Regions from separate parts of the Mesorhizobium sp. M0678 genome, predicted to be linked through region 1. Evidence: riboswitches for the same ligand, from Rfam matches in the RefSeq annotation. Region 1 holds a riboswitch; each other region holds the start of a gene.
The links. Region 1 has a riboswitch for cobalamin ahead of metE (5-methyltetrahydropteroyltriglutamate--homocysteine S-methyltransferase). Riboswitches for the same ligand answer to the same signal wherever they lie in the genome.
Positions count from the first base shown of each region.

Region 2: linked by a shared signal. The riboswitch ahead of NKI29_RS16355 (DUF1636 family protein) and the one ahead of metE (5-methyltetrahydropteroyltriglutamate--homocysteine S-methyltransferase) in region 1 are both predicted to bind cobalamin.
Region 3: linked by a shared signal. The riboswitch ahead of NKI29_RS30130 (CbtB domain-containing protein) and the one ahead of metE (5-methyltetrahydropteroyltriglutamate--homocysteine S-methyltransferase) in region 1 are both predicted to bind cobalamin.

Region 1 is NZ_JAMYPT010000029.1:38,738-45,914, forward strand. It holds gene metK (methionine adenosyltransferase) at 1-1,050, shown strand, start outside; partial or broken gene NKI29_RS29925 (adenosine kinase) at 1,160-2,139, shown strand; gene NKI29_RS29930 (transposase) at 2,172-2,849, opposite strand; partial or broken gene NKI29_RS29935 (MFS transporter) at 3,140-4,764, shown strand; cobalamin riboswitch at 5,263-5,463, shown strand; partial or broken gene metE (5-methyltetrahydropteroyltriglutamate--homocysteine S-methyltransferase) at 5,559-7,177, shown strand, end outside.
Region 2 is NZ_JAMYPT010000008.1:31,796-38,972, forward strand. It holds gene NKI29_RS16330 (four helix bundle protein) at 1-53, opposite strand, end outside; gene NKI29_RS16335 (NADH-quinone oxidoreductase subunit C) at 75-677, opposite strand; gene NKI29_RS16340 (NuoB/complex I 20 kDa subunit family protein) at 683-1,264, opposite strand; gene NKI29_RS16345 (NADH-quinone oxidoreductase subunit A) at 1,255-1,620, opposite strand; gene NKI29_RS16350 (winged helix-turn-helix domain-containing protein) at 1,956-3,155, shown strand; cobalamin riboswitch at 3,185-3,388, shown strand; gene NKI29_RS16355 (DUF1636 family protein) at 3,427-3,861, shown strand; gene cobW (cobalamin biosynthesis protein CobW) at 3,858-4,895, shown strand; gene NKI29_RS16365 (cobaltochelatase subunit CobN) at 4,912-7,177, shown strand, end outside.
Region 3 is NZ_JAMYPT010000030.1:32,265-39,441, reverse strand. It holds gene cobU (bifunctional adenosylcobinamide kinase/adenosylcobinamide-phosphate guanylyltransferase) at 1-331, opposite strand, end outside; gene NKI29_RS30135 (CbtA family protein) at 324-1,106, opposite strand; gene NKI29_RS30130 (CbtB domain-containing protein) at 1,122-1,301, opposite strand; cobalamin riboswitch at 1,338-1,534, opposite strand; gene NKI29_RS30125 (aromatic ring-hydroxylating oxygenase subunit alpha) at 1,676-2,869, shown strand; gene NKI29_RS30120 (heparan-alpha-glucosaminide N-acetyltransferase) at 3,088-4,086, shown strand; gene NKI29_RS30115 (methyltransferase family protein) at 4,103-4,609, shown strand; gene NKI29_RS30110 (MerR family transcriptional regulator) at 4,629-5,015, opposite strand; gene mgtE (magnesium transporter) at 5,154-6,551, opposite strand; gene NKI29_RS30100 (SRPBCC family protein) at 6,898-7,177, opposite strand, start outside.

The sequences.
Region 1 (7,177 bases):
TGTGAAGCGTTGGTAAAATCAGGGATAGTCGTTCTGGCTGGCGAGATTACCAGCGATGCGCGGGTGGATTATAGCCAAGTTGCGCGCGATACAATTCTCGATATTGGATACGACGATGAGGCCGTCGGCTTTGACGGCCGGCGTTGCTCCGTCGTTCATGCACTCACCGAGCAATCGCCCGACATTAGCCAGGGCGTTGACGAGGGACGAGGGCAGGACCTCCAGCAGGGAGCGGGAGATCAGGGCCTCATGTTCGGCTACGCATGCCGCGAAACCGATACCTTGATGCCTTTGCCGATCCAGCTCGCGCATCGCTTGACGAAACGACAGGCAGATGTCCGGAAAGCACGACAGCTTGGCTGGTTGCGTCCTGATATGAAATCCCAAGTCTCAGTGCGCTATGAGGGGTTGCGCCCGGTCGCCCTTGATACCATCGTCGTATCGACCCAACATGACGAGCAAGTCTCGCAAGAGACGGTCCGCGAGGGCGTCATTGAGGAAATCATAAAGCCTGTCCTGCCGACCCACCTGGAGACGGAAGGCATCAGAATTCTGGTCAACCCGACGGGGAGGTTCGTAGTCGGCGGGCCGCGCGGCGACTGCGGTCTCACTGGACGCAAGATCATCGTCGATTCCTATGGTGGGATGGGTCGTCACGGCGGCGGCGCCTTTTCGGGCAAGGACCCGTCCAAGGTTGACCGCTCAGCTGCCTATGCGGCCCGGTATGTCGCAAAGAATATCGTCGCTAGCGGACTTGCGGACGTCTGCGAGGTGCAGCTTGCTTACGCAATCGGCGTGGCCAGTCCGGTTTCTGTCATGGTCAACACGTTCGGAACAGCGAGGGTTGAGGAAAGAAGGATCGAGCGCCTCATTCTTGAGTTGTTCGATCTCAGACCGAAGGGCATTATCAAGATGCTTGATCTCTTACGCCCTATATACCGCAAGACCGCGACCTATGGCCATTTCGGCCGTGAAGAGCCTGATTTCACCTGGGAGAAGACAGACAGGGCCGACGAATTGCGTCGCGAGGCAGGACTTGCCGCCCCGTGAGGGCTGGCGCCGAACGGATTGGCAAGCGCAAAGCCCATTCCCACTGGCCAGACCCGCCCGCGCCCGGCGTGGCAGAAAGCCGGTGGGTTTTTGGCGGAGACATGAATTGATGCCGGACTATGACGTGCTTTGTATCGGAAATGCCATCGTCGACATCATCGCCCAGTGCGACGAGGCGTTCCTGGAGACCAACGGCATCATCAAGGGCGCGATGAATTTGATCGACACGAGGCGCGCCGAACTGCTCTACAGCCGCATGGGCCCGGCCATCGAAGCCTCGGGCGGCAGCGCCGGCAACACGGCGGCGGGCGTTGCCAGCTTCGGCGGCCGCGCCGCCTTCTTCGGCAAGGTCTCGAACGACGCGCTCGGCGAAATCTACGCGCATGACATCCATGCCCAGGGCGTCGCCTTCGACACCAGGCCGCTCAGCGGCGAGCCACCGACGGCGCGCTCGATGATCTTCGTCACGCCGGACGGCGAGCGCTCGATGAACACCTATCTCGGCGCCTGCGTCGAGCTCGGCCCGGAGGCAAGGCGTCGGGCGCCGCGGTCACCTATTTCGAGGGCTATCTGTGGGACCCGCCGCGCGCCAAGGAGGCGATCCGGCAGACGGCGAAGCTCGCCCATGCCGCCGGGCGCGAAGTGTCGATGACATTGTCGGACTCGTTCTGCGTCGACCGCTACCGCGACGAATTCCTCGATCTGATGCGCTCCGGCACCGTCGACATCGTCTTTGCCAACAGCCACGAGATCAAGTCGCTCTACCAGACCGCGTCCTTCGACGAGGCGCTGGCGCAGATCCGCAAGGATTGCAAGATCGCCGCCGTCACCCGCTCGGAAAAGGGCTCGGTGATCGTGCGCGGCGACGAGACCGTGACCATCAATGCGAGCAAGATCCGCGAGCTGGTCGACACCACCGGCGCCGGCGACCTCTACGCCGCCGGCTTCCTCTACGGCTACACGCAAGGCCGCAGCCTCAAGGATTGCGGCGATCTCGGCTCGCTGGCGGCCGGACTGGTCATCCAGCAGATCGGCCCAAGGCCACGGCAGAATCTGCGCCGAGAGGCGGAGCAGGCGGGATTACTGTAGGTGGCGAGCCAAGAACCAGCTGCCCACCCTCCTTAATCCAGCCCGAGCCTTTTCTTCAGTTCCGCATTCTCCTTGCGGAGACGATCGGCAAGCAGGCTCTTTAGCCGCTTGTTTTCTTCCTCGAGCGCGACGAGATCCTTCAGCCCGTCACTGTCCGCCGCCGGCGCCGCCGCCTTCTTCCAAAGATAATATGTCTGTTCCGAGATGCCGGCTTGCTTCACCGCGCTCTTGAGAGTAGCGCCGCCGCCGATCGAGGTCTCGATCTGCGCCAGCTTCTGGGCACGATCCTTCGCGGAGTAGCTCTTTCGGCCTGTTCGCGCTGACGGCGGTGCTTCAGTGGTCGCGGATATCGGCTTGGCGCCCTCCTTGCGGGCAGGCGCGCTCGCCTCAGCTTCTGGCTTCCTCGACCGCCGCGCTCTCGTCTTCGGTTTTGGCGTTTCCGCTTTGTCTGCCGGTGCGCTATGAACTACTGCTGACTCGGTTTCCAGGGGATTGGCCATGAAATGCTCCACTCGCGGTTTGTGCAAAGGTTCAGCATCAAGGGCCACTACAGTAGAGTCAACAAGCTGACGATTTAACGGCTCGACTTCCTTTGTTGTCTCGGCCATCGCCGCGGCGATGTCGAAATTGCCCCAGATGGAACGTGCGGATTTTTCATAATTGCGCTTTTGTTTGACTTCCACGGTGAATGGTCGCGTCTGCCGCCTCATAGTTCCTTCCTGAATAGGAGAATGAAGTCGCCGCTCGAATTTTTGGCGCTTCCTGCTTAGCGCGGAGCATTATCGTATAGCCGCTCAACGGGCAAGTGATGCCGGTCTTCGGTGGCTGACCCATCTGGGGAGATTTGAGCGGCTTCGCGCGTCCTGCGCATGCCTGTAAGGCCGCCAAGTTTTCTGGGTTAGCAGGCGCGCCACTGTGGCAGCTTGGCTTGTACGGCGAGGCCATGGTTGAGTGAGGCGAAACAAATCCAGCCCCGCGCTCGATCCCGAAGCTTCCCACAATGGCGAAGAGAACATCTTCACTCGTACCTTTTCAGCACAAGACCTTCCGTTCGCTATGGTCGGCTGCACTCGTTTCGAACCTTGGCACCCTAGTGGAAGGTGTGGCGGCGGCTTGGCTGATGACCAGCATCGCCACCTCCCATGGAATGGTGGCGCTCGTCCAGTCATCGACCACCCTCCCCTACATGATCTTCTCGCTCGCGGCGGGAGCGCTCGCGGACAACTTTGACCGTCGCCGGAGTTGACTGCGCAACTGCTGATTGTCTGCGTATCCGCCTTCCTGGCGTTCCTGACCTATGCGGGGGAAATGACACCCTGGATCCTTCTGGGTCTCACCTTCCTGATCGGCTGTGGTTGGGCATTGCACGATCCCTCTTGGCAAGCCTCGATGGGGGATATCCTGCCTCGCGAACACCTGCCTAGCGCGGTTGCGCTCAACGGCATGAGCTACAATCTCATGCGCAGCATCGGGCCGGCGATTGGCGGCCTAATCGTGGCCACAGCCGGTGCGGCCTTCGCGTTCCTCTTTAACGTCTTTTGCTACTTCGCTCTGATCGCTGCGCTGTTGCGGTGGAAAGCGGTACGGGCACGACAAGCGCTGCCGCGGGAGGCTTTCGGCAGTGCGATGGCGGCGGGCTTCCGTTACGTGCTCTTGTCGCCGAACCTTCTCAAGGTGATGTGCCGGAGTTTCATTTTCGGCCTCACCGCCGTTGTCATTTTGGCTCTCCTGCCGTTGGTCGCTCGCGAACAGATCAAAGGGACCGCAGTCACCTACGGCGTGATGCTCGGCTTCTTCGGCCTGGGAGCGATTTGCGGCGCGCTCCTCATTGGGCGGGTCCGAGAAGTTCTCTCCAACGAATGGGTCATTCGCGGTGCGTTCTTTATACTGGCGATCAGCTGCTTCTTTCTGGCATGGAGTGAGCACGTTTGGCTGAGCTGTCTCCTCCTCATGCCGGCCGGTGCGGCCTGGATTCAATCATTCTCGCTGTTTAACGTCACAGTGCAGCTTTCGGCGCCGCGGTGGGTGGTTGGACGCGCCCTGTCTCTCTATCAGACGGCCACATACGGCGGCATGGCGGCGGGAAGCTGGCTTTGGGGCGAACTGGCGGATGTCCAAGGTGTTTCGGGAGCCTTCCTCGTCGCCAGCGTGGTTCTTGTGATTGGTGGACTGATGGGAATCGTTCTGCGTCAGCCGGATTTCGAAACGCTCAATCTGGATCCGACCAACAAGTTCAGCGAACCGACGCTGCAACTTGATCTGCGGCCACGAAGCGGTCCGATCATGGTGATGGTCGATTATCGTATCGATCAGAGAGATGTCCCAGAATTTCTCAGTGTGATGACATCGTGGCGAAAAGCCCGGCTGCGAGATGGCGCCAGACAATGGGCGTTGCTGCGTGACCTGGAAAAGCCCGAACTATGGACCGAGTGCTATCATGTGCCAACCTGGGTCGAGTATGTTCGCCACAACAACAGGCAGACCCAGGATGACGCCGAAATCGTTGCGCGCCTGGAAGCGCTGCACCGTGGCGATTGCCCGCCCAAGACGCATCACAAGATCGAACGCCAAACCGTGCGCGTGCACGACGATTTGCCGCTCAGGCCTCATTTGGACAGGACTTGAGCTGGCCCGTTGGTTTGAGCCGGTTACCTTGAGCCGGTGGGCTGCGAACAAGCAGGTCGAGACATTGGCCTCGATCACTTCGCAACACGCCGCTGCGCCGGGCCTCGGGTGCTCCCCTCGAAATCATTGTGTCGTATCACCGAGGGCATCACGGCCAACAGCTTCCTAGGCAACAGCCTCGCCATTGAGCCGAATATGGTCGCGAGCAGATCACCGACGAAGCGGTCGGAACCTCGGAGCCGAAGTTCGATGCCGAGGTGGCGTTCGCATGATGCGGGAAGCAGCACCACAGCGCTTGCCGGTATGTTTGCCGCCGGGAGCCGACGAACTCCTATCCTCCTGGACAAGGGCGCCGTGCGTCATTGATTTGATTTACCGGCCGCTCAAGGCTTCCACAGTTTTCGCTTTCGAGGCGACCTTTGGAACATGCCAACGGAAATTTAACATAACGACATAAACATTTCTTTATGCGGCGTTGACAAAGAAGCGAACTGTTGTAATTGTCTCCCGCGTCGTGGTTCTCCGTACGGCGCTGCCGCAGCGGAGCTAAGAGGGAAGCCGGTGCGATGCCGGCGCTGCCCCCGCAACTGTTAGCGGCGAGCCAACCCCACTCATGTCACTGAGGCGAATAGCCTTGGGAAGACGGGTAGAGGCTATGACCCCGCGAGCCAGGAGACCTGCCACGGCGAATTACGTCCACGGGCGGGGTGTCTCGGTGGCCGCTGCAGCCTGGCGTTCGTGCCGGCCTGCTAGCGCCTTCCTTGTCACCGACGCCCCAACCATCGGGGTCTGGCATGACTGTCTCTCAGCAAATTCCTGTAGCAACGCTCGGCGTGCCCCGCTTCGGTCGTCGGCGAGAACTGAAATTCGCGCTTGAAAGCTACTGGTCCGGAAAATCGTCCGCTGCCGACCTTCTCACGACCGCGAAGGCGCTCCGTGCCGCTAGCTGGGAGGAGCAGCACGATCGCGGCGTGTCGAAAATCCCGTCGAACGACTTCTCGCTCTACGACCATGTGCTCGACACCGCAGCCATGGTCGGCGCCGTTCCATCCCGTTACGGCTGGAATAGCGGCGAGGTTCCACTTGACATCTACTTCGCAATGGCGCGCGGCAACCAGGGTCAGACGGAGGATTGTGGACACGCTGGTCACCAGCAGGCGGCTCATGGGCCTGATGTAACCGCGATGGAAATGACCAAGTGGTTTGACACCAACTATCACTACATTGTGCCGGAACTCGACGATGATCAGACGTTCGCCCTCTCGTCGACGAAACCGGTCGACTACTTCCTCGAGGCTAAAGCTCTCGGCATTCACACACGCCCAGTCATCCTTGGACCGATCACCTTCCTCAAGCTGGCGAAATCGCCTGCCGAAGGATTCGATCCCATCGCGCTCCTGCCGAGGCTGCTGCCCGTCTACGAGCAACTCCTGCAGAGGCTGAAGCTGTCGGGAGCCGACTGGGTGCAGATCGATGAGCCAGCGCTTGTCCTCGATCTGAACCCGAACGAACGAGCTGCGTTCGAATTCGCCTATGGCCAGCTGTCAAAAGCCGCGCCCGAGTTGAAGATCATGCTGGCTACGTATTTCGGGCCGCTGGGAGACAATCTCGAAACCGCAGTTTCTTTGCCCCTGGCCGGGCTGCATATTGATCTCGTGCGCGCTCCCGAGCAGCTGGAAACGGTGGGTCGGCTCGCACCGAAGGATCTGGTGCTCTCGCTTGGCTTGATCGATGGCCGCAACGTCTGGCGTGCGAACCTGCCCGCCATTCTCGACCGCATCAAACCGATCGTCGCCGGCTGGCCCTTGGACCGCGTCGAGATCGCGCCTTCTTGCTCGATGCTGCATGTGCCGATCGACCTCCGCATGGAGACGGAACTCGACGCGGACATCAGGTCGTGGCTCGCCTTCGCGGCCCAGAAGACCGACGAGTTGGTGTTGCTTGCCCGGGCCCTGTCCCAAGGCAGGGATGCGGTGGCAGGCGCGTTGAAAGCGTCTGCGGAGGCTGCCGCCACTCGCGTGACATCCACGAAGATCCATGACCCGCTGGTTGAGGGGCGGATCGCCAGCATTGACGACAGCATGAAGCGACGAGAGAGCGCTTTTGCCGAGCGCTCCAGAGTCCAGGCCGGCACGCTCGGGCTGCCGCCGTTCCCGACGACGACCATCGGGTCCTTCCCGCAGACGCCGCAGGTACGCAGGGCACGGGCCGCTCATGCGAAGGGCCAGCTGAGCTATGTCGACTACGAGACCTTCCTGAAGAAGGAGATCGAGGCTGCAATTCGCTGGCAGGAAGAGATCGGGCTGGACGTGCTGGTGCACGGTGAGTTCGAACGAAACGACTGTCAATGCCGCTCGAATTTTCCCCAAAAGTGCCGAAGTAAAATTCCCCAGTTTCGCCGCTCAGGCTGTTG
Region 2 (7,177 bases), on a different contig from region 1:
TTCAGATCTCGATAGTCGTTGATTTTCCCGGACGTTCCATCCCGCTTTTCCATTCACTATTCACAATTCACCACTCACTGCTTTGCCTTCTCGTCGCCTGGAAGGACGTAATCCGTCCCCTCCCAAGGGCTGAGAAAATCGAAATTGCGGAATTCCTGTTTGAGCTCGACCGGCTCGTAGATGACGCGCTTGGCTTCGTCGTCGTAACGCACCTCGACGAAGCCGGTCAGCGGAAAGTCCTTGCGCAGCGGATGGCCTTCAAAGCCGTAATCGGTCAGAATCCGCCGCAGATCCGGATGGCCTGAAAACAGCACGCCGTAGAGATCGTAGGTCTCGCGCTCGAACCAGTCGGCGCCGGGATAAATCCCGGTGATCGACGGCACGAGCGTCTCTTCGTCGGCCTGGACCTTGATGCGGACGCGGATATTCTGTCTCGGCGACAGCAAATGATAGACCACGTCGAAGCGCTTTGCCCGCGACGGATAATCGGCGCCGCAAACGTCGATGATCGAGATGAACTGGCATTTCGGATCGTCGCGCAGGAAGGTGACCACCTCGATCAGGTCGCGCGGCTCGACCGAGATGGTGAGTTCGCCATAGGCGAGCACCGCCACGCCGATCCGGCCGATCAGCTTCTCGCCGAGATAGGTCGAGAGGTCGTTCAACGCCTGGGTCATGCCGCTCACCGCTCTATCGTGCCGGTGCGGCGGATCTTCTTCTGCAGCAGAAGGATGCCGTAGAGCAGTGCTTCGGCGCTCGGCGGACAGCCGGGCACGTAGATGTCGACCGGCACGATGCGGTCGCAGCCGCGCACCACAGAATAGGAATAATGATAATAGCCGCCGCCATTGGCGCAGGAGCCCATCGAGATGACGTAGCGCGGCTCCGGCATCTGATCGTAGACCTTGCGCAGCGCCGGCGCCATCTTGTTGGTCAGCGTGCCGGCGACGATCATGATGTCCGACTGGCGCGGGGACGCGCGCGGCGCGACACCGAACCTCTCCGAGTCATAGCGCGGCATCGACGTATGGATCATCTCGACGGCGCAGCAGGCGAGGCCAAACGTCATGAACATCAGCGAGCCGCTGCGCGCCCAGGTGATCAGCGCCTCGGTCGAGGTGACGAGAAAGCCCTTGTCGGCGAGCTCGTTGTTGATCTCCAGGAAGAATGGATCGTCGGACCCGACCGGCCTGCCGGTGTTGGGGTCGATGAGGCCCTTGGGCTTCGGCGCGACGAGCGTACCGGAACTGTCGTTCAATCCCATTCCAGCGCTCCTTTTTTCCATTCATAGGCAAAGCCGATGGTCAGCACCGCCAAAAACACCATCATCGACCAGAAACCGAGCATGCCGATCTGACTGAACGACACCGCCCAAGGAAACAGGAAGGCCACCTCCAGATCGAAGATGATGAACAGGATCGACACCAGGTAGAAGCGGATATCGAACTTCATGCGGGCGTCGTCGAACGAGTTGAAGCCGCACTCATAGGCGGAAAGCTTTTCCGGATCGGGGTTGCGATAGGCCACCAGGAAGGGTGCGGCGAGCAGCGCCAGTCCGACGACCAGCGCCACGCCGATGAACAGGACGATGGGCAGGTACGAACTCAACAATGCGTTCATTCTGCAGCTTTCCGTTGCGGCCAATCCACTCTGATTACAGCACCGGACCCACTTGCGGAAGCGTGACAGTTTAACCACTGAACCGTTTTAAGGGGGCTCTATGCTGCAACGCGGCGAGGGTTAGCGCAGCGCTTTCGGCGAAGCAAGTCAAACCTTGTTCAAATCGCGGTGCTGGACGGCATATCCGGGAAAACTGGTCCGATCCGCTCCTGTTTGATTTCCTTCACTTTTTACTCCACTTTTCTCTCCTGACATGGATGCCGCCAAAACCCTGCTAGCATGGCACGGAATCGCAGGTCATTTTCTCTGTCCAAAATCGTCCGGATGCCGCCTTCATGAAGGAAAAAATCTCGCTTGCCATGGCCCGTCGCATCGCGCTGGCGGCACAGGGATTCAATGACCCGCGACCCACCGGTACACCCGACCGCCGGCATCTGGCCCGCGTGCTTGCCCGTACCGGCCTGCTGCAGATCGATTCCGTCAGCGCCGTGGTGCGCGCCCATTATATGCCGCTTTATTCGCGGCTTGGCCCCTACAAGCTGGCGTTGCTCGACAACGCCGCCGTAACGCGCAAGCGCATGGTCTTCGAATATTGGGCGCATGAAGCCTCGTTCTTGCCGGTCGAGACCTATCCGCTGATGCGCTGGCGCATGCAGCGGGCCGAGCGCGGCGACGAAATGTACAGCGGGCTGGCCAAATGGGGCCGCGAGCACGCCGCCTATATCGAAGACATCTATCGCGAGGTCGCCGAACGAGGCCCGATCGCGGCGTCGGCTTTCGAAGGGCAGAAGGGTTCGGGCGGCTGGTGGGGCTGGAGCCATGCCAAGCATGCCTTCGAGTGGCTGTTCTGGGCCGGCCGCATCACCACTGCGCATCGCCGCGGCTTCGAGCGGTTCTACGATCTGCCGGAGCGCGTGCTGCCGCCAACAATACTGAGTCTGCCAACGCCCTCCCCCGAAGACGCTCACCGCGAATTGCTGCGCATCTCCGCCCGCGCCCATGGCGTCGCCACGGCAAGCGACCTGCGCGATTATTTCCGCCTCTCGCCCGCCGACATCAAGGGCCGCATCGAGGAGTTGGTCGAGGCCGGCGACCTGTTGCCGGTGAGCGTCGAAGGCTGGAACAAAACAGCCTATCTCCACAAGGACGCCCGTTTGCCGCGCAAGATCGAGGCGCGCGCGTTGCTCGCGCCGTTCGATCCTGTCGTCTTCGAGCGGTCGCGCACCGAGCGGTTGTTCGACTTCCACTACCGCATCGAGATCTACACGCCGGCCGAAAAGCGCCGGTATGGCTATTACGTGCTGCCGTTCCTGCTCGGCGACAGCATCGTCGGGCGTGTCGACCTCAGGGCCGACCGCCCGGCCGGCGTCTTGCGCGTCCATGCCGCCTATGCGGAGCCCGGCGCCCCGCCGCAAACTGCAGCCGCCCTTTTCGAGGAATTGAAGCAGATGCAGGGCTGGCTCGGGCTTGAGCGCATCGAGGTGACGGCTGCCGGCGACCTCGGCCGGCCGCTCGCGGATATCGCCGCGTCATAGACGTGCGTTGACACGACTACCCCCACAAGCCTAAATCCGTTCCAGACGGTCCCCTGCCCGCAACGGCAAGGGCCAAGAGGGAATGCGGTGCGAAATCTCGATTTCAAATCCGCGGCTGTCCCCGCAACTGTAAGCGACGAGCCTCGGCCGAAAACCACTGGGATGTTCCCGGGAAGGCGGCACCCAGGCGATGACCCGCGAGCCAGGAGACCTGCCGTCTAGGACATAAGAATCCGATCGCCTGGCGGGTTTTCCGGGCAAGGAGCCTGATTTGGAACGCGACAGCAGTTTTCCGGCTGAGACAGCGGATTTATTGTCCGGCCATGGTGATTCCCCGGCCGGCGTTACCGTCATCGTCTGCTCGTCCTGCCGTGACGAGACCGGTTCGGACGCTCATCCGCGCGCCGGCGAACTGCTCGCAGAGGACACGCGCCGCGCCGCTTCCGGCGAAAACATCAATATCCGCACCGTCGAATGCCTCGGCAACTGCAAGCGCCGGCTCAGCGCCGCCATGCTGCGCGACGGCTGCTGGAGCTACGTCTTCGGCGACCTGACCACGACCAGCGGCGCCGATCTCGTCGCTGGGGCAAAGCTCTTCGCCACCGCGACGGACGGTCTCATTCCATGGCGCGGCCGCCCCGATTGCCTGAAGCGTGGCCTCGTTGCCCGCATCCCACCCCTCGACCTTTTGAAGGATCAGATATGACCGCTTCCGTCTCCCGCGTGCCCTGCACCGTCGTCACCGGCTTTCTCGGCGCCGGCAAGACGACGCTGATCCGCCATCTGCTCGAAAATGCCAAAGGCAAGCGGCTGGCCATCATCGTCAACGAGTTCGGCGATATCGGCATCGACGGCGAGATTCTCAAGGGCTGCGGCATTGAAACTTGCCCCGAGGAAAACATCGTCGAACTGGCCAATGGCTGCATCTGCTGCACCGTCGCCGACGATTTCGTCCCCGCGCTGGACCAGATCCTGTCGCTGACGCCGAGGGTCGACCACATCCTGATCGAGACATCCGGCCTCGCTTTACCCAAGCCGCTGGTCCAGGCCTTCCAGTGGCCGTCGGTGAAAAGCCGCGTGACGGTGGACGGCGTCATTGCCGTGGTCGACGGACCGGCGCTGGCTGATGGCCGCGTAGCCAACGACATGGACGCCCTGCAGGCCCAGCGCGCGCAGGACGAGACGCTCGACCATGACGATCCGGTCGAGGAAGTGTTCGAAGACCAGCTCGCCTGCGCCGACCTGATCATCCTGTCGAAGAGCGACCTGATGGACGCAGCCGGCTCGGCCCGTGCCAATGCCGTCATCGGCAAGCACGTTGCGCGGGCGGTGAAGATCGTACCGACTTCGCAAGGCAAGGTCGACCCGTCGGTGCTGCTCGGCCTCGGCCTCGCCGTCGAGGACGACATCGAGAACCGCAAGACCCACCACGACGACGAGCTCGACCACGAACATGACGATTTTGACTCGTTCGTCATCGACATCGCGTCTGTGTCCAACCCGGACGAGCTCGCACAACGGGTCGCCACGGCGGCGGAGGAAGAAAACGTGTTGCGCGTCAAGGGTTTCGTCGAAGTCGGCGGCAAGCCGATGCGGCTCCTGCTGCAGGCCGTCGGTCCGCGCGTCAACCACTATTACGACCGCGCCTGGACCGCTGAAGACGACCGCCGCTCGCGCCTCGTCGTCATCGGCCTGAAAGGGCTGAACCGCCCGGCCATCGAACGTATCCTCGCCGGCTGACAAAGCACGAAGCGCGATGCACATCCTCACCACCACATCCGCCTCGCTCGACGATCTCGCCGAGCCTGTCGATCTCAGGCAAACGCCTGCGGATGTCGTGGCGCTGTCCTTCACCGACAGCGACCTGGCCGGGCTGGCGGCGGCATGGAAGGCGGACGCGCATCGCCTGCCGTCGATGCGGCTCGCCGCCTTGCGCGACCTGCGCCATCCGATGTCCGTCGACCTGTGGATCGACAGCGTCGCCCGCCACGCCAAGGTCATTCTGGTCCGCATCCTCGGCGGCTATGACTGGTGGCGCTATGGCTGCGACCAGCTCGCCGTTATCGCGCGAAATCGCGGTATCAAGCTGGCGCTCCTACCGGGCGAGAGCCACGACGAGGATTTGCGGCTGATCGAAGGCTCGACGCTGCCGCGCGAGGAGTTGGACGCCCTGCTTGGCTATTTCCGCGAGGGCGGGCCGGCAAATATGACGGCGCTGGTGCAGAGGCTGGCAAGTCTCGCTGGATCGGGTGCGGCGGTAGCCGAACCTGTTAGCGTGCCAAAGGCGGGATTTTACGAGCCGGGACTAGGGGTCGTAGAACGCGGCGTCCCCCTCCCCCTCGAGGGGAAGGTCCGGCCGCAGGCCGGGGGTGGGGTCCTCTCCGAAGCGCGCCTATACAAAACGTCGCGCACTGCCGTGACGACCCCACCCGGCCCTGCGGGCCACCCTCCCCTCGAGGGGGAGGGGGACGCCGTGCCAATTCTCTTCTACCGTTCGATGCTGCTCGCGGCCGATGTCGCGCCCATCGACGCGCTTTTCGAAGCCCTGCGCCACCGCGGCATGGCTCCCGTGCCTATGTTCGTCTCCAGCCTCAAGGACCCGGCGTCGCTCGCCTTTGTCGAAACCGCGCTCGCAACCCTGAAGCCTGCCGCCACCATCACCGCCACAGCTTTCGCCTCGGGTGCCGAGCCCGGTGTCGAAACCCTGTTCGACCGCGCCGGCGTGCCGGTCTTCCAGGTCATCGTCGCGACCACCCGCCGCGACATCTGGCAAACCAATCAGCGCGGCCTGGCGCCCGCCGACCTTGCCATGCATGTCGTCCTGCCCGAGCTCGACGGCCGCATCCTGGCCGGCGCCATTTCATTCAAGGGCGAAAGCGAAACCGACCCGGCGCTGGCCTTCCGCGCCTTCGCCAACCGGCCTGAGTCCGACCGCGTGGCGCAAGTGGCGAACCGAGTCGAGGCCTTCGTGCGCCTGCAGCGGACGCCGCGTGCGGAGCGCAAGCTCGCCATCCTGATCCCCGACTATCCGAGCGCCCCCGGTCGCACCGGCTACGCGATTGGTCTCGACGTGCCGTCCAGCGTGCTGGCAATGCTGCACGACCTGAGCGAACAGGGCTACGCCGTTGAAAGGATTCCGCAAACGCCGCGCGAGTTGCTAGAGGTGCTGGAGCGTGGAGGTGAAGGGTTGGGGTTTGAGGACTATCTCGGGTACTCGGCGGAATTGCCTGCTGAAGCGATAGCTGCCGTGACGGCCGCATGGGGGAATGCGGCAGATGAGACAAGTTTGTGCGAGGCACCCCCCTCTGTCCTGCCGGACATCTCCCCCTCAAGGGGGGAGATTGGCAGTTCCGCCACCGGCTCTCCCTTAAGGCCCTCGGTAATTGGCGAAAGCAGAGACAACAGCGCAATCTCCCCCCTTGAGGGGGAGATGTCCGGCAGGACAGAGGGGGGTGTTCAAGCGCCTGCCGCCGCAAAATTCGCCTTCCGCGCAGCCACCTTCGGCAACGTCACCGTGGCACTCGCACCTGACCGCGGGCGCTCAGCCGACCGCCGCGCCGACTATCACGACCCGACGCTGCCGCCGCGCCATGCGCTGGTCGCCTTTGGCCTCTGGCTGCGCAAGTCGCTCGGCATCCATGCAATTGTCCATGTCGGCGCCCATGGCACGCTGGAGTGGCTGCCCGGCAAGACCGTGGCGCTCAGCGAAAACTGCTTTCCCGAGATAGTCACCGGTCCCCTGCCCGTCATCTATCCCTTCATCGTCTCCAACCCGGGAGAGGCAGCGCAGGCCAAGCGGCGCATTGCCGCCGTCACGCTCGGCCATCTGCCGCCGCCGCTGACCGGCGCCGGGCTGGACGAAAACCAGCACAGGCTTGAACGACTGGTTGACGAATATGCCCAGGCCGACGGGCTCGACCGCCGCCGCCGCGACCGCCTGGCGAAGCTGATCGTCGAGACGGCGGAAAAGACCGGCCTCGCCTCAGAGGCAGGCGTCGCCAGGACCGACGCAGCCGACGAGG
Region 3 (7,177 bases), on a different contig from region 1:
GCCTCCGGCATTCGGCCTCGACATCATGGTCGGCCAGCATATGGTTGGTCAGCCACAGCGTCAGGCAGTCGATCAGCACCGGCTGGCCGTCAGGCAGCGCTCCGATCGCGCCGGCAAGGTCGAGCGGCGCATCGATGGTCGTCCAGCCGGCGCCCCGGCGCGAGCGGTGCAGCGCGATGCGCTGGCGCATCTCGTCGTCATAGGCTTGCGCCGTGGCGATATAGCTCCAAGGCAGCGGGCCGACCGTCACCAGGCTCTCGGCATGCGCGCTCTTGGCGGCGCCCCCACCGCCGATGACCAGGGTCAGTGCCCCGGCAGCGCGGTCAGGCAAAGCTGTCGCGCAGGCTGGTCGCCGTGCCGGTGAAGCGTCCGCGCACCACGCCGACGACCGCGCCGAGCACCAGCCAGAACACCAGATTGGTCAGCGTCACCGCCACCACGAACTGGTGGTGCAGGCCTTCCGGGATCGCCGTCTCGAAGCTATCGGGCTGCGGCGCGCCGACGATATGCGGCGCAACGATCAACGCCACGGCAAGAGCCACCAGCGGCAGCGATCTGCGGAAGACGATAAGGCCGAGACCGGCCGCTGTCGCCACCACTGTTGCCCACCACCATAACTGGCGTTGGACAAGGTCGGCCGCCGGCATCGCCGGCAGTTCCGGCGGCAGGCCGAGGCCCGGCGCCAGCGTGAATGCGGCAAAGCCGGCCAGCCCCCAGAACAGGCCCTGGCGCCAATTGCCGATGCCGCCGGCGAATTCCGAAACCGCAACCAGGACCAGCGCAAAGCCGATGCCGGTGACGATATTGGCAACGACGCTGAAGCCGAAGCGTTCGAAACCGTCCGCCGGCGCCCAGCCTTCGTCTTCCGCCGGAGCCATTGCTTCAGCCGGTGCCGGCGCGGCGCTGCTCATAGCCGTCATGCCCGCGGCGTTTTCAGCCGGTGTCGCAGGTGCCGCGGCATGGTCATGGCCGCCGCCGGCCTGTTCGTAGACTTCCGCCTTTAGGATGAGCGGCACCGTGGCATAGGCTTGCATGCAGGCGAGAGCCACGCCGGCCACAAGCCCTGCGATCGCCGCGATGAACACGACGTTGCGAAACAGTGTCATGATGTCAGCCCCTTGTTAGTGGCAGGGAAAGCCCATCGAATGGCGATAGTCGTGCGCGGCATTGTGGACCGCATCGATATGCGAGAAGCCGACAAAGCCCATGACGAAAATGCCGAGGAATGCAGCAAGCGCCAGCTGCATGAGACGCGACTGCGAGGAGGCGGAAGCGCCGAGCGAAACGGAAGCGGTATTCATGTCTTGTCCTTTCGCCCTCCACCCGAGGGCATAGAAGTCAGTTTCCTGTCGCCGGCAGGTCTCCTGGCTCGCGGATCAGCGCCCTTCCCCACCTTCCCGAAGGCGAACCTTCAGTGGCATATGGAGAGGACTACCGCACACAGTTGCGGGGGCAGCCACGGCATTGGGCAAACAACTTGCCCTCACCGCATTCCCTCTTGGTTCCAAACGGAACCGACGACATCAGCGACTATAGGCAGAATCGCCGCGCCCGGCAAACCAAATTCCGCCGGATCGTGTGGCGAATGCGCCGCCTCGCCAAGCCCGGTCGGCCGGCGCCGCGATTGACAATTTTCGCAGCCGGGTGTCGGCTGGCGGATGGGGAGGAAGCCGGCATGCAACCCAGCCCGAATGAGCGCGGTCCCTACAACGGCCTGACGCGGGCCGAGCCGACGCTGCCGTCATCAGCCTATTGGGACATCGCGGCCTATCAGCGCGATCTCGAGGCCATCTGGTATCGCAACTGGCTGCTCGTCTGCCGCGAGGCCGACCTTGCCCAGCCGCTGGCTTTCAGGACGTTCCGCATAGGCACGCAGGAGGTCGTCGTGCTGCGCGACGAGACCGGCGAGTTGCGCGCCTTCCACAACACCTGCCGGCATCGCGGCTCGCAGCTTTGCCAGCAGAGCGAAGGACGGCTGAAGGCGCGGTTCATCACCTGCCCATACCATGCCTGGTCCTATTCGCTGCACGGCGATCTGGTGCGCGTGCCGTCGAAATCGCTGCCGGACGGCTTCGACAAGGCCGATCATCCGCTCTACCGGGTCGCGCTTTCGGTGTGGCGCGGTTTTGTCTTCGTCAATCTGGCGGAAGACGCTGCCGGCTCGGCTGAAACATCCTTCGATCCGGCATCCGGCAGCCTCGCCAACTGGCCGTTGGAAACGCTGCTGAGCGGCCATGTGCTGCGCAAGGTGATAAACTGCAACTGGAAGGTATTTTGGGAAAATTTCAACGAGTGCCTGCACTGCCCCGGCGTCCACAAGGACCTGTCGCGGCTGGTGCCGATCTATGGCCGCGGCCTGATGGGCCGGCACGACGACCCCGAATGGGCGCGCCACGCCGACAATGACGCGCCGGAATTTGCCGGCGGCTTGCGGGCCGGGGCCGAAACTTGGTCGCGCGACGGGCGCGTCCACGGCTCGGTCTTTTCCGGCCTGACGCCGGGCGAGCGTGCCGCCGGGCAGACCTATGCCACCAGCATGCCGTCGATGTTCGTCGTCGGCCATGTCGACTATGTCAGGACCGTGCGGCTGGTGCCGCTTGGGCCGGAGCAGACCGAACTTACCGCCGAATGGCTTTTTTCGCCCGAAGCGCTCGCCGATCCGGCCGCGGATATCGACAACATCGTCGCCTTCGGTACCCAGGTGCTGGAGGAGGATGCTGATATCTGCGAGGTCAACCAGATGGGCCTGCGCTCGATGCGCCACAAGGCCGGCGTACTGATGCCCGAGGAATACGACTTGCACCGCTTCCACAACTGGGTGCGCGAGCGCCATGCGGCGCTCGAACATCAAAGCGATTTGGGCAGATAGCGCCAGGTGACGAAGCCTCAGGCCGCCGCCAGCAGGCCGAGTGTCGCGAAAACCGCGCCCAGTCCGAAAAACGCCAGCACGCCGGCCAAAGGCTTTCCGGCTTTGGCCTAAAGCAGCTCTGATGCCGACCGGTACCAACGCGACGCAAGGCCCTGCTTCTTTTGACGGTGGCAACCGTGATAGTCGTCTTGCCGGGGCTGAACCAAGACAGCGAGACCATGAGCATCGACACGCCGACCGCAGCCGTTCAGGATCAACCGAAGTCGAAGCGCATCGCCGCTATCGACATTGCACGCGGCATCGCTTTGCTTGCCATGGCGAGCTATCATTTCACCTGGGACCTCGAATTCTTCGGCTACACCGATCCCGGCCTCACCGCCTTCGGCTGGTGGAAAATCTACGCGCGCTGCATCGCCTCGAGCTTCCTGTTCCTGGTCGGCATCAGCCTCTATCTCGCCCATGGCAAGAAAATCCGCTGGACCGGCTTCTGGAAGCGCTTCGCCATGGTTGCCGGGGCAGCGCTCGCAATATCGCTGGTCACCCGCATCGCCACGCCCGACGGCTTCATCTTCTTCGGCATATTGCACGAGATCGCGCTCGCCAGCCTGCTCGGCCTGGCGTTCCTGCGCCTCCCGGCGCTGCTGACGCTTGCCGTGGCGGCCCTCGTTATCGCTGCGCCTTTCTACCTGCGATCCGAGCTTTTCGATCATCCGGCTTTGTGGTGGGTCGGCCTGTCGGCGACCAACCCGCGCTCCAACGACTACGTTCCGCTGCTGCCCTGGTTCGGCGCCGTACTTGCCGGCATCGCGGTTACCAAGCTCGCCGCCACCTCCGGCGCGCTGACGCGGCTGTCGGCCTTGGCGCCCGGCCGCTGGGCAAATCCGCTGGTCTTCATCGGCCGGCACAGCCTTGCCTTCTATCTGATCCATCAGCCGGTGCTGATCGGCTCGGTCTGGCTGTTTTCGCAATTCATGCCGGCGCAGGCCGAAACCAGGGAGGTGAGTTTTCTGAAATCCTGCCAGATATCCTGCGAGCAGGCACGCGACACCGAGTTCTGCTCCAGCTATTGTGCCTGCATGCTGGACACTCTCCAGGGCGAAGCCTCGCTTGACCGGCTCTACAGCAACGACCAGTCCCCGGAGTGGAAGGCGCATATTGGCGAGCTCGCCGGCACCTGCACCGCCCAAACCGAGGCGGCGGAACCGGGAACGCGCTAATCGAGGGAGGACAATAATGAGCGACAGTCACCCGAAACCCGTGCAGCAAAATCCTGGGCAGCCGAGGCTGGGGCACATCCCATGGCCGCCGCTGATCTATATCGCCGCCATCATCGTCAGCGTCGCGCTAGGGCTGTTCTATCCGCTACCGTGGATCGGCGATCTTCTCGGCGACATCCTGTTCGCCGCCGGCCTTGTGGGGTTGGTGGCGGTTGCCGCGCTCTGGTTCACGGCAATCCGCACCATGATCCGCGCCAAGACGACGCTCAACCCGAACGGCGTGCCTGACCATCTGGTGACTACCGGACCCTTCGCCGTCAGCCGCAACCCGATCTACCTCGCCAACACGCTGCTGCTGGTCAGCCTCGCCTTTGTCACTGGGATCGCCTGGTTCCTGCCGCTGGCGGTCATCGCGGCGTTCCTGACGCAGAAGCTGACGATCGAGAGCGAGGAGAAGGTGCTGACGGCCAAATTCGGCAAGAAATACCGGGACTACGCCAAAAGGGTGCGGCGCTGGATTTGAGCCGGCGCTGACGCCACGCTCATGTGGTGACGCCGAGTTCCACCAGCCGCTCGACGCAGGATTCCTCTGCCTGATCGAGCTCGGCCAGCGTCTCTTCGAGGTCGCGGCGTTTCTGGCGCAAATCCTCGCGCTTTTCCTCGATGCGCTTGATCATCAATTTGAGTTGGCCGACCTCGCCGGGCGGCTCCCTGTACATCTGGATGATTTCGCGGATCTCGTTGATCGAGAAGCCGAGCCTCTTGCCGCGCATGATCTGGCGGATGAGATGCCGGTCCGACGGACGAAACAGCCGAGTGCGGCCGCGTCTTACTGGCTGCACCAGCCCTTCGTCCTCATAGAAGCGCAACGTCCGCGTCGACACGTCGAATTCGCGGGTCAGCTCCGTGATTGAATAATATTCCCGCATCGTCACTCCAATGCCCCGGCCACGCCGCGAGTTCCAACTGGCCGGCGCCGCCGGCGCCCAGGCGCGTACCAGAATCGGCGGACAAGGCACCTTCAAAGCCTCGCATGGCATTTACGTAAAAGTCAATTGAGGTGACGTTCAGCGCACGCCGAACCACCATGTGGCGAGCCCGAGAAAGGCAAAGAAACCGACGACATCGGTGACCGTGGTGACGAAAACCGCCGAAGCCACAGCCGGATCGATCTTGAAGCGGTCGAGCAGCAGCGGGATAAGGATGCCCGCCAGAGCCGCCACGAACATATTGATGATCATCGCGGCCGCAATGATGCCGCCGAGATTGCGATCGTGGAACCAGGCAGCAGCGACGAGGCCGATCAGGATGGCAAAGATGATGCCGTTGATGAAGCCCACCCCGATTTCGCGGCGGATGATGCGGCCGGCATTGTAGATGTCGAGGTCCCTGGTCGCCAGCGCCCGCACCGTGACCGTCATGGTCTGCGAGCCGGCATTGCCGCCCATGCCGGCGACGATCGGCATCAGCACCGCCAGCGCCACGATATGCTCGATGGTGCGGTCGAACAGGCCGATCACCGAGGCCGCCAGGAAAGCCGTCAAAAGATTGACCAGCAGCCAGGGCACGCGCGAGCGCGAGGTCGAAAAGATGCTGTCCGAGAGTTCTTCGTCGCCGACGCCGCCCATGCGCAGCAGATCTTCCTCGGCCTCCTGCTGGATGACGTCGACGACGTCGTCGATGGTCAGCACGCCGACCAGCCGCTCGTTCTCGTCGACGACGGCGGCAGACAGAAGATCGTATTGTTCGAATTCGCGTGCCGCCTCCTCCTGGTCCATGGTGGCCGGGATGGCATGCCTGGTCTCATGCATGACCTCTTCGACCTTGACCGAGCGCTTGGTACGCAGGATCTGGTCGAGGTCGATGGCGCCGAGCAGCTTGAAGCTCGGATCGATGACGAAGATCTGGCTGAAACGGTCGGGAAGATTGTTGTCCTCGCGCATGTAGTCGATGGTCTGGCCGATCGTCCAGAACGGCGGCACCGCGACGAACTCCGTCTGCATGCGGCGGCCGGCGGTCTCTTCGGGATAGTCAAGCGAACGCCGCAGCCTGATCCGCTCGGTGAACGGCAGCTGCGACAGGATCTCGTCCTGGTCCTCCTGGTCGAGGTCTTCGAGAATGTAGACCGCGTCGTCGGAATCGAGATCCTGCACCGCCTGGGCGATCTGCGCATTGGGCAGACTGTCGACGATGTCGCGGCGGATCGCCTCGTCAACCTCGGTCAGCGCGGAAAAATCGAAATCCTTGCCCAGCAATTCGACCAGCGCGCGTCGCTGTTCCGGGTGCAGGGCCTCGAGCAGGTGGCCGAGTTCCGACTGGTGCAGATCGTCGACTTCACGCTTCAGCGTCAGCGTATCGCGATCGGCGATCGCGGCACCGATCTGGGCGAGGAACGACGACAGGATGACGCCGTCCTCGTCATAGATGTCGGCGCGGCGCTCCTCGGCTGCCCTGGCGCCGGTCATCTGTTCGTCCTGGCCTTCCACCAGCGCCTCCCGCCATCGGATTTCCGGATAAGGTGCCTGTCAGGTCTAACGCATGACCCTGACAATCGGAATCGATTTTGCGAAAGGACCATGCACAACGACAAATTGCTACAGCGCCGTTCGCGCGTCCAAACGACGCGGCGCATACCGGATGGTAGGAGGAGAGGACGTTCTACAAACCTGCGGCGCTGCAAACCTTCGCGGCGGCAGGTAAAGGGCAGCGTATCCCCCCCGGTCAACCAGATGGGCAGATCGACACTGATTCAAAAACGGCGAGGCCGACAGTGCGAGGGCCTCGCTGGTATTGGACTGGAAGGCTTCCCGATCAGGCGGCGTGGCGCTTGGCCTCAGCCGCATAGCGGTCCAGGAGACCGCTCCAGCCACCCTCGGATTCGAAGGCCTCGCGCATCGCCTCTGCGGTTTCGCCCATGTTCTCCAGAAGCCTGTGCTCGAGTTCCACACGCGTCGCGTTCTCGCCGAGCGCGACAAAGCGGATCTCGACTTCGGTCAGCAATGCCGGATCGTAGCGCCAGCCGGCTCCAATGCGCCAGGCGAGCGTCAGCCTGGACGGCGGATCCCAGGCGAGAACCTCGCCCCAATCGCAT